Regions from separate parts of the Massilia timonae genome, predicted to be linked through region 1. Evidence: predicted binding sites of a transcription regulator. Region 1 holds the regulator's gene; each other region holds the start of a gene.
What was found. Region 1 encodes HrcA, which represses chaperone genes, less so after heat shock. Its sites were predicted from a motif close to TTAGCACTCNNNNNNNNNGAGTGCTAA; they were not measured.

Region 1 (3,274 bases):
GCGGTGGGTCAGCGCGGCGGTGCGGCGCAGCATGACGTTGGTTTCGGCGGCCGCATTGGCCAGCTCGCCCAGGATCGGGAAGCCGGCCGCATTCACGGCCCGGTCGCCGGCGTAGATATTGCCCTGGCGGCTGAAGTTGGATTCGAATTCGAGCACCTGGTCGGGCATGAAGTCCCAGCGCAGCAAGCCGCCGATGTCGCGGTTGCGCACGCCCTCGCGGCCGGCCGGCGGGATCGCGCCGTTGGCGGTATTGTCCGGCGTGGCGTTCAGCGCCAGCTCGTCGGCGTCGGTCTTGTTGACGTTGCCGAATACGCGGAACGAGAGCTTGCCGGCCAGCGGACCGGACAGGTTGAAGCCGAGCCGCTTGCTGTTGCCCTCCTCGCCGTGCTCCGGCGCCAGCGCATAGGCGGTGACCGAACCGGTCAGATAGTCGCCCGGCGCCTTGGTGATGATGTTGATCACGCCGCCGGCGGCGCCGGACCCGTAGCGCGCCGCCGCCGGGCCGCGCAGCACTTCGATGCGCTCGACCGCTTCGGCCGGCACCCAGTTGGTGTCGCCGCGCGTGTTGCGCTCGCCGCTGCGGCCCATGCGCACCGAGTTGCGCGAGCTGACCGGCTTGCCGTCGACCAGGATCAGGGTGTTTTCCGGGCCCATGCCGCGCAGGTCGATCTGGCGGTGGTTGCCGTATTGGCCGCTGGCGCTGTTGCCGGTCAGGTTCACGCCCGGCATGGTGCGGATCAGCTCGGCCAGATCATTCGCCGGCGGACGGGCTTCGATGTCTTCCGAGGTGATGACCGAGACGCCGATCGCCTGCTTGAGTTCTTCCTCGGCGGTGCCGACGATGTGCACCTGGTGCATCGGCTGGTTGGATTGCTGGGCCATGGCCGGCAAGCCAAGGAGCGCCAGTCCGACGGCCGCGGCGAGCGGCGTCATGCGGTTTGCTGTCAGTTTCATCCCTCTTGTTCCTGTTATTTGATTGTTCTGGACAAGCCGGAGCGCTCCGGCTCAATGCAATTGAGAATCATACTCATTTGCATTTCCAAAACTTTGTCAAATTGTGGCAAGAAGGTTGCCAGCCTTGCACTGGCTTAAGTTTTTAGCGATTCAGGAGTGGCTGAGGGCGTTCGACAGCAGCTTGGCCGTGATGTCGACGATCGGGATCACTCGTTCATAGGCCATCCGCGTCGGGCCGATCACGCCCAGGGTGCCGACGATGCGGCCGTCGACCGCATACGGCGCGGTCACCACGCTCATCTCGTCCATCGGCACCAGCTTCGATTCGCCGCCGATGAAGATCTGCACGCCGCCAGCCTTGCTCGATACGTCGAGCAATTGCATCAAGCCGGTTTTTTGCTCGAACATCTCGAACATCTGGCGCAGCGAGCTCATATTGGACGACAGGTCGGACACCGACAGCAGGTTGCGCTCGCCGGCGATGACCATGTCGTCGCCCTCGGCCATCGCTTCGCTGCCAGCCTCGACCGCCGCCTGCATCAGGCGGCCCATATCGTCGCGCAATTGCTGCAGCTCTCCGCTCAAGCGCTTGCGCACCTCGTCGAAGGACAGCCCGGCGAAGTTCTGGTTCAGGTAATTGGCCGACTGGGTCAGTTGCGCCGGGGAATAATCCTTATCGAGCAGCAGCAGCCGGTTCTGGACGTCGCCGCGCGGATCGACGATCACCAGCAGGATGCGCTTTTCGCCCAGGCGCAGGAATTCGATCTGCTGGAAGACCGATTCGCGGCGCGGGCTCTGCACCACGCCGGCGAATTGCGACAGCGAGGACAGCATCTGCGCCGCGTTGGCGATCAGTTTCTGCGGTTGCAGGTTGGACAAGGGCTGCGGCAAACGCATGCGCTCGGCATCGACCGCCTTGTCGTCGATCGGCCCCACCGTCAGCAGGGTGTCGACGAACACGCGGTAGCCGCGCGGCGTCGGGATGCGGCCGGCCGAGGTGTGCGGACTGGCGACGAAGCCCATCTCCTCGAGGTCGGCCATGACGTTGCGGATCGTGGCTGGCGACAATTCCAGGCCCGACAGCTTGGACAGCGCGCGCGAGCCTACCGGCTGGCCGTCGGCGATATAACGCTCGACGAGGGCTTTGAGCAGGGTGTGGGCACGTTGGTCGAGTTGCATGATTCCGGGAAACGTTTAATGGCGCGCGTATTTAACGTGTGCATTATAGGCAGGTTGGGGCATGGCACGGGCAGCGCAAGGCTTGCTGTGACGCATGTCCAACGCTCTTGCTCGCGCTTTTACAGGGATTCAAGCCAGTCGAGCAGCGCGTCGAGACTGGCCACTTCGACGTCAGGCTGGACTTCATGGGCGAGTTCGTTGACCTTGCCGGTCCGGTTCATCCAGGCCGCGCGCAGGCCGGCGCGCTGGGCGCCCTGCACGTCCAGCAACAGGTCGTCGCCCACGTACAGGGTCTCGCCAGGCAGGACGCCGAGCGCGGCGCAGCCGGCGAGGAAGATGCCGGGATCGGGCTTGGCGCGGCCATACTGCCGCGCCGCCACCGAAGCCTGGAAGTGGTGGGCCAGGCCGATGGTCTGCAGGTCGGCCACGCCATTGGTGACCGAGCCGACCAGGGCACGTCGCTTCAGGCGCTCGAGCCCGGGCACGACATCCTCGTAGGGCGTCACGGCATTGCGGGCGGCAAAGAATACGGTCATCGCCAGCTCGACCTTGCCGGGATCCTCACCCACCTGTTCGAAGGCGGCGACCAGGCCGGCATGGCGCAGCGCGCCCAGGTCGATCCCGAATTCGGGGCGTGCGGCCAGCAATTCCAGGCGCGCGGCGCGCAGGCTGTCGATCGTGAAGCGTTCGACCACCCGCGGCGCGTGCTCGCCGAGCCAGGCATACAACAGTTTTTCGGCTTCCAGGATCACGGGCGCGATCGGCCACAGGGTATCGTCGAGGTCGAACAGGACGGCTTTCGGCCAGGGTTGGCGGGTCATCGGCTTCCAGACTAAGGGAGAAAAGGTGCGCCCCAAGCATAGCGACGCGCTACGCCGAACGCAATGCGCACGCCGTTTGCACCCTGGAATGTTGCCTTTGTTGAATTATGGTTACACCAAGATACAAAACCATATACGCCCGAAATGGACCAGCTGCTTGCCAAATGGACTAAAATGTTGAGCGATTTTTCTATTCTCACCGCGCAGCTGCGCTTTCCCGCTAGATTTTTTGGAGATGTTATGAAGAGTTCCTACCTGCGTGCCGGCGCGGCGCTGGCCTGCGCGGTCGCACTGTCTGCCTGCGGCGGCAGCGATGGCCA
Region 2 (3,274 bases), 600 kb from region 1:
AACAGGACGCCGTCGCCGACGGCCATCGCGTCGCGCATGAAGTTTCGCGCCTGGTAGTTGCGCACGCCGAACCAGGCCACGGTCTGGCCGGGTGCGGACAGGACGTCGTCGAAACTGACTTCGTCCGGTTCGGATTTCATCAACCAATAGCGCATTGCGCCGATCTCCCTGCAAGGCGCGCCGACAGGTTTGACGCGCGCACAAAAAAAGCGGCTGCGTACAAAGTGCGCAACCGCTTGTGTATCCTAGCCCCCGCCAGTGCCGTTATTGCCGGCATCCTGAACCAAAACGGTTCAAGGCGGTCACGGTCAGATCAATTTCGGGTTCGTCAAACGAGTGACGCTCACTCCCATCGAACTTGTTCCACGACCTATGCGTAAGAATGGTTCAAGGAATATATGGCAAATCTCGAACACCGCAGGGTAGAGCGCAGTTTACTCTTTTGATCCGTCATGTCAAATGGATTCGGTTTTCAGAAAAGATTTTCCTGGGGCGTCAGCGCCTTGTCGAGCACGGTGTGCATCGCTTCCAGTTTTTGCTTGACTTCGAGAATCGACATGTCCGACAGCGGTCCCTGCGGCGACTTGACCGACAGGAATTCCGCGGCGACGCTCAGCGCGGCCATCACGGCGATGCGGTCGGTGCCCTTCACCTTGCCCGAATCGCGCAGCTGGCACATCTTGCCGTCGAGGTAGGCCACCGCTTCGCGCAGGGTGCGCTCTTCGCCGTCGCGGCAGGCCAGGCGGTAGGGCTGGCCCATGATGGTGACGTCGAGATGGATCATCGTTGCTCCTGCTGGCGGGCGGCATGCGCGAGATGGAGCGGCCGCGGTTCATCCGGCCCGGGCTCGGGTTGCCCACCCTCGCCTTCGGCTTGCGCTTCGCCCGGCGGCTTGGGCAACTCGTCGAGCAGCGCCTCGACCCGGCGCTGGGCCTCGAACAGGCGCTCCTTGAATGCCAGGTTCTCGGCGCTGAGCAGGGTATTGGCCTGACGCAGCAAATAGTTCTCGGCGCGCAACGACTGGGTCAGCTGGGCGAGCCGGTCGATTTTGTCTGAGAGGTCTTGGAATTCGGAAATCATTCGACACTATAGGATCGAGAGGGATTTTCCGTCAACCGAATCGCGCTGCGGTGCGGCATGCCGCGCCCGCCGCCGGCCGTCCCGGCTGCCTGGCGTGCGGCAGGAAAGCGCCAGGCGGTGTACGCTGCCCGCCTCTTGCCAGGTTCGCACCGGGTGGCGAGAGATGCCAAAAACACATTGCTTGAAGCCCTGAAGGCTTGTGCCAGCTCAAGCGCACGAAAGTATTTAGCAATCTTGCTGCTTGAAATGGCAAATTATCGTCCCTATAATTAGCACTCGTTAGTAGAGAGTGCTAACAACTCTTTGCAGACCGACGCGGTGCTTGCCACAAGACTGCGACGGTGTCAAAAAACGCAAGTTAAACCACTGAATATTAAGGAGTTTTGCATGAACCTTCGTCCTCTGCACGATCGCGTTATCGTGAAGCGCCTCGACCAGGAAACCAAGACTGCGTCCGGCCTGATCATTCCTGATGCCGCGGCAGAGAAGCCAGACCAAGGCGAAGTCCTCGCCGTCGGTAACGGCAAAGTGCAAGACAACGGCCAGGTTCGTCCGCTGGAAGTGAAAGTCGGCGACCGCGTGCTGTTCGGTAAGTACTCCGGCCAGGCCGTCAAGGTCAATGGCGAAGAACTGCTGGTGATGCGCGAAGAAGACATCATGGCCGTCGTGGCCCAGTAAGTCTCATTCCCTGACCCCATTCACGATACATTCGGAGAAATAACAAATGGCAGCTAAAGAAGTAGTGTTCGGCGACGCAGCGCGCGCCAAGATGGTCGAAGGCGTCAATGTCCTGGCCAACGCAGTCAAGGTCACCCTGGGCCCGAAAGGCCGCAACGTCGTGCTCGAGCGCTCGTTCGGCGCCCCGACCGTCACCAAGGATGGTGTCTCGGTCGCAAAAGAAATCGAACTGAAAGACAAGCTCCAGAACATGGGCGCGCAGATGGTCAAGGAAGTCGCTTCCAAGACCAGCGACAACGCCGGTGACGGCACCACCACCGCGACCGTGCTGGCACAAGCCATCGTGCGCGAAGGCATGAAGTTCGTTGCCGCCGGCATGAACCCGATGGACCTGAAGCGCGGCATCGACAAGGCCGTCGCAGCGACCGTCGAAGAACTGAAGAAGATCGCCAAGCCAACCACCACCTCGAAAGAAATCGCGCAAGTCGGCGCGATCTCGGCCAACTCGGAAACCTCGATCGGCGAGCGCATCGCCGAGGCAATGGAAAAAGTCGGCAAGGAAGGCGTCATCACCGTCGAAGACGGCAAGTCGCTGAACGATGAGCTGGACATCGTGGAAGGCATGCAGTTCGACCGCGGCTACCTGTCGCCGTACTTCATCAACAACCCGGACAAGCAAGTCGCCGTCCACGAGCAGCCGTTCATCCTGCTGTGCGACAAGAAGATCTCGAACATCCGTGACCTGCTGCCGGTGCTGGAGCAAGTCGCCAAGGCCGGCCGTCCGCTGGTCATCATCGCCGAAGACATCGAAGGCGAAGCGCTGGCGACCCTGGTCGTCAACAACATCCGTGGCATCCTGAAGACCGTCGCCGTCAAGGCGCCAGGCTTCGGCGACCGCCGCAAGGCCATGCTGGAAGACATCGCCATCCTGACCGGTGGCCAGGTCATCGCCGAAGAAGTCGGCCTGACCCTGGAAAAGGTCACCCTGGCGGAACTGGGCCAGGCTTCGCGCATCGAAGTCGGCAAGGAAAACACCATCATCATCGACGGCGCCGGCCAGGCTGAATCGATCGAAGGCCGCGTCAAGCAGATCCGCGCCCAGATCGAAGAAGCGACCTCGGACTACGACCGCGAAAAACTGCAAGAGCGCGTGGCCAAGCTGGCCGGCGGCGTTGCCGTGATCCGCGTCGGTGCAGCCACCGAAGTCGAGATGAAAGAGAAGAAGGCACGTGTCGAAGACGCGCTGCACGCAACCCGCGCTGCCGTCGAAGAAGGCATCGTGCCAGGCGGCGGCGTGGCCCTGCTGCGCGCCCGCGCTACCCTGGACGTCAAGGGCGACAACCCTGACCAGGACGCCGGCATCAAGATCGTCCTGCGCGCCATGGAAGAGCCGCTGCGCATGATCGTCCAGAACGCGGGCGACGAGCCATCGGTCGTGGTCGCAGCCGTCCTGGGCGGCACCGGCAACTACGGCTACAACGCCGCCAACGGCACCTATGGCGACATGGTCGAAATG
Region 3 (3,274 bases), 1.5 Mb from region 1:
TCCGACGATTTCAGGCGCGACCGCCTCGGCGTGCAATGGGCCTTCCACGATCCGGCGCCGGACGAGATGCGCCGCGCGCGTTACACGGATACGGGGCTGCGGATCGCCGGCCGCGGCGCGTCGCCGGCCGACAGCCGGCCGCTGACCTGCGGCGTCGGCGACCGCGCCTACGAGGTGGAGGTGACGCTCACCCTGGAGGGAGAGGCCGAAGCCGGCCTGCTGCTGTTCTACAGCCAGAAAGCCTTCGTCGGCATCGGTTTTACGCGTGACGAGGTCAAGACCTTCCAGTACGCCGAAGAGCAGGGCTGGGCGCGGGGCAAGCGCAAGACCTCCACGGTGCGGGTGCGGATGACGAACGACGAGCACGTCGTCACCTGGCGCTACTCGCACGACGGCGGCAAGACCTGGACCCTGCACGGGACACGGATGGAAGTATCGGGCATCCACCACAATGTGTTCGGCGGCTTCCTGAGCCTGAAGGTCGGCGTCTATTGCGCCGGCGCCGGCGCGGTGACGCTCGGCGATTTCCGCTACCGGGCGCTGTGAGTGCGGGACTGACAGCGCCAAAGAAAAACCCCGCCGCAGCGGGGTTCGTGATGGGGCAGGGCCGGCTTACACGTAAGCCGCCAGCGCGCCTTTCATCTTCTTGAGCGCGGCCGATTCGATCTGGCGGATGCGCTCGGCCGACACGCTGAACTCTTCGGCCAGCGTATGCAGCGTGGCGCCCGAGCCGTCGTCGTTGGCCAGCCAGCGCGCCTCGATGATGCGGCGCGAACGCGGATCGAGCTTGCCCAGCGCCGTTTCCAGGCCTTCGGACTGCAGGCGGGTGACCTGCTCGGCCTCGAGCACCTTGGTCGGTTCCTGCTGGTCCGACGACAGGTAGGCGATCGGCGAGAACTTGTCGTCTTCGTCGTCGGTCGGCGACTCCAGCGCGATGTCGCGGCCCGACAGACGGGTTTCCATCTCGATCACTTCTTCGCGCTTGACACCCAGCAGCTTGGCGAGGTCGTCGACCTGGCCCGGCGACATCGCGTCCAGGCCGGTCTTGTTGCTGCGCAGGTTGAAGAACAGCTTGCGCTGGGCCTTGGTCGTGGCGACCTTCACCAGGCGCCAGTTCTTGAGGATGTATTCATGCATCTCGGCCTTGATCCAGTGCATGGCGTACGACACCAGGCGCACGCCCTGGTTCGGGTCGAAGCGCTTGACCGCCTTCATCAGGCCGATATTGCCTTCCTGGATCAGGTCGGCGTGCGGCAGGCCATAGCCCAGGTAGCCGCGCGCGATCGATACCACCAGGCGCAGGTGCGACAGCACCAGCTTTTGCGCGGCGTCGAGATCGTGGTCGTCGCGCAGCCGCTTTGCCAGCGATACCTCTTCTTCGTGCGTGAGCATCGGCAGGCGGTTGACGGCCGAGATATAGGCGTCGATATTGCCCAGATTGCCGGTGAAACCCAGTCCCAGAGCACGACTGCCGGTCGGAACCAATGCGGATTGTGCGGACATATTCATTTCCCTCGTAGTAATCTTGCTGCATCCTCAATGTGCCATAACTTATTGCCTTGCGGCACTGCTGTTACGGCTTGTTACCTGAATGCGTGACTTGAATTTCGATTGCCTTGGACCATATATTAGCACTCCCCCGAGGTGAGTGCTAGAAGTGGTCCCGGCGCTTAAGATTGTTCAAAGTATTGCTCTCGGGAATCGAATTGCCGACGGTTCCACTGTAGAGCAGGTATTGCTTGTCCAGTTGATTCGGCTCAAAAGTAAGCCAGGAATGACTGGAATAACGTTAGACACAGATTACGGCCGTAGCGGCACGTATTCTGTTGAATGGCGCACGTACCCACGGCGCAGCCTGTAGGACTTATGCGCGTGGAAGCGTAGGGGATGGCAGCTAGGCCGTAGGATTCATTGCGGTGTCATGCGACGCGGTCTTGTCCGGTAAAGGGGCAGGCAGCCACACAGGAGGGCCGCCTAGCCCTGCTACACCAGATGGTGACGCTGATCGCGTTTTCAATACCATCTCGACAGTTTTTTTCACTGCAACTTTGTAGGACCGCGTTCAACGCTGCCGCGCCAGGTGACGCCGCACCGACAGCAGGGCGCCGACCAGGCCCAGCGCGGCGCTGATCGCCAGCAGGCCGGCGATTTCGAGTCCACCCAGCGGCATCAGCTGGAAATTCGAGCCGTACAGCCGGGCGAACTCACCGATCGCGCCGTTCAGCGGGCGCAGGGCCAGGGTCACCGCGCCCAGCGCCACCGCGCCGGCGCACAGGCCGAGCAGGGCGCCGGTGTAGAAGAACGGACGGTGGATGAAATCGTTGGTCGCGCCCAGCAGTGTCGAGACCGAGATTTCTTCTTTCTGGGTCAGCACCTGCAGGCGGATCGTATTGAACACGACCGCGATCACGACGATGCCCAGGGTGGCCGCCAGCAGCAGCAGCGCCAGGCGCAGGATCGCCAGCATCGCGGCCAGGCGCTTGACCCAGCTTGAGTCGACCTGCACCGTCGCCACGCCCGGCAGTTCGCCCAGGCGCTCGGTAATCAGGTCCACCTGGGCGGCGGCGCCGGCGCTGGCGAAGCCTTCCAGCTTCATTACGTAGCTGTCGGGCAAGGGGTTATCGCCCAGGGTTTCCAGCACGTCGCCCAGGCCGCTACGCTCCTTGAGCGAAGCGAGCGCCTGCTCGCGCGGCACGAAAGCGATTTCCGCCCCTTGTCCACCCTGCGGCGCGACGATCTGGCGGATCCGCGGCGCCAGCGCTTCGGCATCGGCGCGGCTGGCGTCGTCGCGCATGAACAGGCTGATCTCGGGATCGACCGACAATTGCTCGGACAGCGGACGCACATTGTCGAGCAGGGTGATGCCCGCGAACGGCAGGGTCAGCGCGAGCGCGACCACCAGCACGTTGAACAGGAAGCTGCCGGGCGACTTGCGCACCGTCGACAGCGCGGCCCCGAGGGCGAAGCGGTGCTGGCGCAGCCACGGGCTCATGCCGCACCTCCGACCAGCTGGCCCTGCTCGAGGCGGATCACTCGCGTGCTGCCTGCCAGCACCTGCTCGTCGTGGGTCGAAATGACGCAGGTGACGCCGGCGGCGTGGAAGGCGCGCAGCGCGTCGAGCACCTTGTCGGCCGCCACGCGGTCGAGATTGGCGGTCGGCTCGTCGGCCAGGATGATCTGCGGCCGGTTGACGATCGCGCGCGCGACCGCCACCCGCTGCTGTTCGCCGCCCGACAGTTCGAGCGGCATCGCCTTGGCGCGGTCGAGCAGGCCG

Region 2: groES (co-chaperone GroES) is a predicted target of HrcA. The motif match lies at 1,350-1,376, and genes of this name have one in related genera.
Region 3: rpoH (RNA polymerase sigma factor RpoH) is a predicted target of HrcA. The motif match lies at 1,629-1,655, and genes of this name have one in related genera.

Annotation. Positions count from the first base shown of each region.
Region 1 is NZ_JRYB01000001.1:2,074,231-2,077,504, reverse strand. It holds gene LO55_RS08975 (FepA family TonB-dependent siderophore receptor) at 1-954, opposite strand, end outside; gene hrcA (heat-inducible transcriptional repressor HrcA) at 1,105-2,133, opposite strand; gene LO55_RS08965 (HAD family hydrolase) at 2,253-2,954, opposite strand; gene LO55_RS08960 (hypothetical protein) at 3,195-3,274, shown strand, end outside.
Region 2 is NZ_JRYB01000001.1:2,674,356-2,677,629, reverse strand. It holds gene LO55_RS11475 (EVE domain-containing protein) at 1-155, opposite strand, end outside; RNA gene ssrS (6S RNA) at 246-427, opposite strand; gene LO55_RS11465 (cell division protein ZapA) at 473-784, opposite strand; gene LO55_RS11460 (hypothetical protein) at 781-1,080, opposite strand; gene groES (co-chaperone GroES) at 1,468-1,758, shown strand; gene groL (chaperonin GroEL) at 1,805-3,274, shown strand, end outside.
Region 3 is NZ_JRYB01000001.1:580,182-583,455, reverse strand. It holds gene LO55_RS02540 (family 43 glycosylhydrolase) at 1-546, shown strand, start outside; gene rpoH (RNA polymerase sigma factor RpoH) at 613-1,503, opposite strand; gene ftsX (permease-like cell division protein FtsX) at 2,063-2,992, opposite strand; gene LO55_RS02525 (cell division ATP-binding protein FtsE) at 2,989-3,274, opposite strand, start outside.